2 linked regions of the Pararoseomonas sp. SCSIO 73927 genome follow. The protein of the gene in region 1 interacts with the protein of each later gene in a pairwise test. Links are inferred from orthologs where the notes say so. Each region holds a gene or a part of one and is shown on either strand. Other genes may lie near its edges.

Region 1 (3,408 bases):
AGAAAAAGGCGGCAATGGCCCCAATGTCCCAGGCCTCGTCCTCGGTGAAGCCGGCCTCCGCCAGCGCGGCGTGGTCGGCGTCGCCCACCAGGTGGGACTGCGTGCCGACCTTCAGCGCGTAGTCCAGCATTGCGCGATGGCGCGGCGGGAGCCCGGCCTTGCGGTAGTTGGTGGCGACGAGGTCCGCGATCAGCGGGTCCTTCGCCCGCACGCGCAGGATCGCCCCGTGCGCCACCACGCAGTACTGGCAGGAATGGGCGGCGGAGACGGCGACGACGATCATCTCGCGCTCGGCGATCGTCAGCCCCTCGCGCTTCTCCATCAGCGCGTCGTGGTAGGCGACGAAGGCGCGGAACTCTGCCGGGCGGCGTGCGAGCAGCAGGAAGACGTTGGGCACGAAGCCCGCCTTCTCCTGCACCGCCAGGATCTTCTCCCGGATGTCGTCCGGCAGCTCCGCCAGCTCGGGCACGGGGTAGCGGAAGGGGCGGGCGGCATCGTTCGGCATCGGCGTTTCCGTTTCCTGGGCGCCTCGCACGGCGCCCAGGAAGCGTATCACGCCGGGATCAACCCCGCAGCGCGGCGCCTGTGGCCTTGGTCACGGCCGCGACGACCTTGGCGATCACCGCCTCGATCTCCGCATCCGTCATCGTCCGCTCGCGCGGCTGCAGCACCACCTCCAGCGCCAGCGAGACCTTGCCCTCGGGCAGCCGGTCCCCGGCGTAGCGGTCGAAGAGCGAGACATCGGCCACAAGCGCCTTCTCCGCGTTGCGGGCCGCGCGCAGAAGGGCGTCCGCCCCCACCGCCTCGTCCACGAGGAAGGCCAGGTCGCGCCGCACGGGCTGGAAGGCGGCCAAGTCCGGCGCAGCCTTCTTCCGCCGCTTCGGCTCGGGGATGGAATCCAGCAGCACCTCGAAGGCGACCGCCGGCCCGTCGATGCCGAGGGTGGAGAGAACGCGCGGGTGCAGCTCCCCGAAGCGCGCGAGCGGCAGCTTCGGGCCGCTCCGCAGCACGCCGGAGCGGCCGGGGTGGTAGTAGCCCGGCGCGTCCGTGGTGACCGTCAGCGCGGCCGGAGACAGGCCGAGCGCCAGGAGCACCGCCAGAGCATCGCCCTTGGCGTCCAGCGCGTCGAAGTGGCGCGGCTTGGCCTCCCAGTGGCGCGGCGTGCCGCCCAGCCGCACCCCGGCCGCGGTGGCGAGCTGCCCTTCCGGCGTGGGCGCGGCGTAGGAGGCACCGATCTCAAAGAGCGAGACGTCCGCGTAGCCGCGCGCCGCGTTGCGCCCGGCGGCCTGCAGCAGGGTGGCGACCGGCGTCGGCCGCATCTGGTCCAGGTCCGCCGCGATCGGGTTCTCCACCCGCAGCATCTCCGGCGTCTCGCCGAACAGGGCGGCGGCGCCGCGCGCGGTGAAGCCGAAGGTCACCGCCTCGGCGAGGCCGCGGGCGGCCAGCACGCGGCGGGCCAGCCCCGCCCGGCTCTGGCGCGGGGTGAGGGAGGGGAGGGGCAGGCGGCCCTCGGCGGGCAAGGACACGGCGGGGATGGCGTCCAGCCCCTCCAGCCGCAGCACCTCCTCCAGCAGGTCGCACTCGGCCTCAACCGCCTCCGCGCCCTCGGCGGCGGCGCGGGCGCGGGCGGGGTCGATCCCCGGCTCCTGCGTCAGCTCCGTGCCGCCCGCGCGGTAGGCGGAGCGGGAGGAGGCGATGTCGTTTCGCCAGGAGGGGACGGCGACCGTCACCTCGGCGGCGTCCCTTGCGACGACCGAGAACCCCAGCCGCTCCAGCGAGTTCACCGCCGCCTCGGCCGGGATGCCGGAACCGCCCAGGCCCGCGATGCGGTCGTAGCGCAGCGTCGCCTCGCGCTGCCAAGCGGGCTCCGCGCCCGCCTCCGAGACTGTGCTCGCCTCGCCGCCGCAGAGGTCGATGATCATCCGCGTGGCGGCGTCCAGCATGGCGCCTTGCGCCGCCGGGTCCAGCCCGCGCTCGTTCCGCGCGCGCGCGTCGCTGTGCACGCCGTGCCGGCGGCCGGTGAGGGCGATCCGCACGGGGTCGAACAGCGCGCACTCCACGAAGACCTCGCGCGTGGTCTCGTCGCAGCCCGTGGACTCACCGCCGACGATGGCGGCGAGGCTCTCCACCCCGGCCTCGTCGGTGATGACGATGTCCTCCGGCGTCGGGCGGTAGGTCTTGCCGTTCAGCGCCAGGTACTCGTCGCCCTCGCGGCCCAGGCGCATGGTCAGGGTGGTGCCGCGCACCTTGGCCATGTCGAAGACGTGCAGCGGGCGGCCGAGGTCGAAGGTGAAGTAGTTCGTCACGTCCACCAGCGCGTTGATCGGCCGCAGCCCGATCGCCGTCAGCCGGTCTTGCAGCCATTTCGGCGAGGGGCCGTTCGTGACGCCCCGCACGGCCCGGCCGAGCACCTGGATGCAGGCGCGGGGGTCGTCGATGGTCCAGTGCAGCGGCGTGTCGTAGGCGGGCTCCACCGCCTCGAATTCCAACGCCTTCAGCTGGCCCAGGCCTGCCGCGGCGAGGTCGCGCGCCACGCCGCGCACGGCCAGCGCGTCGCCGCGGTTCGGGGTGACGCTGATCTCGATCACCGGATCGCCCAGCCCCGCCCATTCCGCGTAGGAGGCGCCCACGGGCGCGTCCGCCGGCAGTTCCACGATGCCGTCATGGTCCTCGCCCAGGCCCATCTCCCGCGTCGAGAGCATCATGGCCTCGCTCTTCACGCCACGGATCTCGCCCTGCTTCAGCGTGATGCCCGTGCCCGGCACGAAGGCGCCCGGCAGCGCCGCCACGCCCTTCATCCCAGCGCGCGCGTTCGGCGCGCCGCAGACGACGGAGCGGAGGGTGCCGTCGCCGACATCCACCTTCAGCGCGCGCAGGCGATCGGCGTTCGGGTGCTGCTCGGCTTCCACCACATGGGCGATGCGGAAGGGGGCGAGGGCGGCGGCGCGGTCCTCCACGCCCTCCACCTCGAGCCCGATGGTGTTGAGGGTGGCGAGGATCTGCTCGAGCGTCGCCTCGGTCTCGAGATGGTCGCGCAGCCAGGAGAGGGTGAACTTCATCGTCTCTTACGCCGCGTCGTGCAGGGTGAAGGGGGAGAGCGGGCTTGTGGCGTAGTGCCGCAGCCAGCGCAGGTCGGCCTCGTAGAAGGGCCGCAGGTCGGGGATGCCGTGCTTCAGCATGGTGATGCGCTCGATCCCCATGCCGAAGGCGAAGCCCTGCCACACGCGCGGGTCCAGCCCGACATTGGCCAGCACCTTCGGGTGGACCATGCCGCTGCCCAGGATCTCCAGCCAGTCGCCCCCGCTGCCGAGCTCGCCCGTCTTCCGGCTCCAGCCGATATCCACTTCCATGGAGGGCTCGGTGAAGGGGAAGTAGCTGCTGCGGAAGCGCACGGGCAGGTCGGCGATG
Region 2 (3,227 bases), 1.3 Mb from region 1 along the record:
CCCCCCGGCGCACCCAGAACATCTCCCGCTTCAGGTGGTCCAGGTTCAGGTAGCCGGCATCCCCGAACAGCCGCAGCCGGCGCTCCATATGCAGGGAGACCCGGCTGGCGGTGACCGTCGCCACCGCCCCGTTGCCGAAGCGCAGCCGGGCATTGGCGATGTCGATGGTGGGAGAAGCGACCGCCGATCCCACCGCGTCCACCCCCACCAGAGGGCTGCCGGCAAGCGCCAAGGCCAGGTCCAGGTCGTGGATCATCAGGTCCAGCACCACGGAGACGTCGAGGCTGCGCGGACGGAAGGGGGCGATGCGGATCGCCTCCATGTAGAGCGGTCGGCCGACGCGGGCGGCCAGCCCGCCCTCTGCCCGAAGCGCCCGCATCCCGCCGGAAAAGCGCTCCAACTGCCCGACCTGCAGCACCACTCCCTTGGCCCGGGCCAGGGCGACAAGGTCGTCCGCCTGCTCCAGCGTCGCGGCGATGGGCTTTTCGACCAGCACATGCTTGCCTGCGGAAAGGGCAGCATGGGCCAGGCCGTGGTGAAAGGCGGTGGGGGCGGCGACGATCACGGCATCGGCGGCGGCGATCACGGCCTCGGCCGAGAGGGCGGGGCAGCCCGCCTCCCCGGCCACCAGGGCGGCGCGGGCCGGATCGGCGTCGTGCAGGCCGATCAGGTCGAACCGGGGCGCCTTGGCGGCCTTCAGCGCGTGGAACCGGCCGAAATGCCCGGCGCCGAGGATGCCCAACCGAAGACGCATGCCGCTAATCCCTTCGAAACCGCGCGCGCTGTAGCAAAACCTCGCAAGGGTTGCATCGGGGGCGGCCGGGCCGCATCTTCCGGCCCTATTTCCCGGGCATGACGCCGGTTAACTCACGGGGGGCCGAACAGGCCATGCTGTACTTCGCGCGGTGGAAAGTCGCCGCGATCCTGGGCGTCATCGCCCTGGGCCTGCTTCTCTGCGTCCCGAATCTCGTCCCGCGCTCGGCCCTGCCATCCTGGGCGGCGCGGCAGATCTCCCTCGGCCTCGACCTGCGCGGCGGCTCCTACCTCTTGCTAGAGGTGGACATGAACGCGGTGGTGCGGGAACGGGTGGAGAGCCTGGTGGACGGCGCCAGGACCCGGCTGCGCACCGCCAATGTCGGCTACATGAACCTGGCGGGGGACCCGAACAACCGCCACCTGTCCTTCCGCGTGCGCGACGCGGCCCAAGTGGACGCCGCCGCTGCCGCGATCCGGGAGCTGTCCAACCCCATCCCCGTCCGCGGCTCCCCCACCGGCGCGACCGAGCCGGACATCGCCGTGACGACCGCGCCGGACGGCACGGTGACCGCCGCCCTGTCCGACGCCGCCCTGGTGGCGCGCGCCGGGGGCGCGGTGGAGCAGTCCATCGAGATCGTGCGGCGCCGCATCGACGAGACCGGCGTCGCCGAGGCGCTGATCGCGCGCCAGGGGCAGAGCCGCATCCTCGTGCAGCTCCCCGGCGTGGAGGATCCCAACCGCATCAAGGACCTGCTGGGCCGCACCGCCCGCATGACCTTCCACCTGCTGGACGAGAACGCGAACCCGCAGGGCACCGGCGCCCCGCCGCCCGGCGTGCAGTTTCTCCAGGGCGAGACGCGGCAGGGCGGCCTGCCGGAGCGCTACGCGGTACGCCGCCGCGTGGAGGTGGACGGCGCCAACCTCTCCGATGCCCGCGCCGGCCAGGACAGCCGCAACGGCGAGTGGGTGGTGAATTTCACCTTCGATTCTGTCGGCACCCGCCGCTTCGCGGAGGTGACGCGCCAGAACGTGGGCCGGCCCTTCGCCATCGTGCTGGACGACAAGGTGATCACCGCCCCGGTGATCCGGGAGCCGATCATCGGCGGCAGCGGCCAGATCAGCGGCAGCTTCAACGCCCGCACCGCCAACGACGTGGCCGTGCTGCTGCGCGCCGGCGCCCTGCCCGCCCCGCTGACGGTGGTGGAGGAGCGGACGGTGGGGCCGGAGCTGGGGGCGGACGCCATCCGGGCGGGCGTGATCTCGCTCCTCGCGGGCGCGGCCTTTGTCTTCCTCTACATGGGCTTCGCCTACGGGCTGCTCGGCTGGTTCGCCAATGTCGCGCTGCTCGTGAACATCCTGCTGATGATCGCGGCGCTGTCCCTGCTGCAGGCCACGCTGACCCTGCCGGGCATTGCCGGCATCGTGCTCACGCTCGGCACCGCGCTGGACGCCAACATCCTGATCAACGAGCGCATCCGCGAGGAGACGAAGGCCGGGCGAACGCCGATCCAGGCGCTGGAGCTGGGCTTCACCAAGGCGTCCGGCACCATCATGGACAGCAACCTGACGAACCTCATCGCCATGGTCTGCCTCTACGCCTTCGGCTCCGGCCCAGTGAAGGGCTTCGCCGTCACGGTCGCCATCGGCACGGTGGTGCAGATGTGGACGGCCACCACCCTCGTCCGCCTGCTCGTCTCCTGGTGGTACCGCGCGCGCCGCCCGCGCGAGCTGCCGGTCTGAGAGGGGAATACGCACATGCTCGGCTTCTACCGCCCCCTTTTCCGGCTCGTTCCCGACAACACCAAGATCCAGTTCATGAAGGGCCGGGTCGCGGGGCTCGTCGTCTCCGCGATCCTCTCCATCGGCTCCGTTATCCTCGCCATCCATCCCGGGCTCGAGCAGGGGATCGACTTCAAGGGCGGGATCACGATGGAGGCCCGCACGCCCGGGCCGGCCGATCTCGGCCGGCTGCGCGCGGCCGTCTCCGGCCTGAACGTCGGCGATGTCGGGCTGCAGCAGTTCGGCGATGCCGACACCGTCCTCATCCGCCTGCCCGTCCAGGGCGAGGAGGCGGCGACGCAGCAGGCCGTCTCCCGCGTCCGCGGGGCGCTGGAGGGGGCGGCGCCCGGCACGCGCATCCTGCGGACGGAGGCGGTGGGCAACCGCGTCTCGGACGAGCTCTTCACGGGCGGGCTGATCGCGCTCGCCATCTCGCTCGGCGCGATGCTGATCTACATCTGGGTGCGCTTCGAGTGGCAGTTCGCCATCGGCGCCATCGTCACGCTGATCCTGGACACCACGAAGGTGGTGGGCTTCCTCGCCGTCACGCGGCTGGAGTTCAACCTGACGACGATCGCGGCGATCCTGACGATCATCGGCTTCTCCGCGAACGACAAGGTCGTGGTCTACGACCGGATGCGCGAGAACCTCCGCAAGTTCAAGACGATGCCGCTGCGGGAGCTGATTGACCG

What was found.
Region 2: the proteins of pheT (region 1) and secD interact in binary tests that used the Escherichia coli proteins (3 or more experiments, as listed by UniProt). The link is inferred for Pararoseomonas sp. SCSIO 73927 from one-to-one orthologs.

The regions. Positions count from the first base shown.
Region 1 is NZ_CP146232.1:4,730,018-4,733,425, reverse strand. The notes cover bases 312-3,408. They hold pheT (phenylalanine--tRNA ligase subunit beta), read right to left. Parts: upstream 3,060-3,408; coding sequence 564-3,059; downstream 312-563. Other genes in these bases: pheS (phenylalanine--tRNA ligase subunit alpha), read right to left, coding at 3,066-3,408; VQH23_RS22360 (peroxidase-related enzyme), read right to left, coding at 312-505. Also shown: more of VQH23_RS22360, read right to left, coding at 1-311.
Region 2 is NZ_CP146232.1:3,424,936-3,428,162, reverse strand. The notes cover bases 277-3,192. They hold secD (protein translocase subunit SecD), read left to right. Parts: upstream 277-888; coding sequence 889-2,496; downstream 2,497-3,192. Other genes in these bases: secF (protein translocase subunit SecF), read left to right, coding at 2,512-3,192; VQH23_RS16010 (Gfo/Idh/MocA family oxidoreductase), read right to left, coding at 277-754. Also shown: more of VQH23_RS16010, read right to left, coding at 1-276; more of secF, read left to right, coding at 3,193-3,227. UniProt on the Escherichia coli protein: Part of the Sec protein translocase complex. Interacts with the SecYEG preprotein conducting channel. SecDF uses the proton motive force (PMF) to complete protein translocation after the ATP-dependent function of SecA.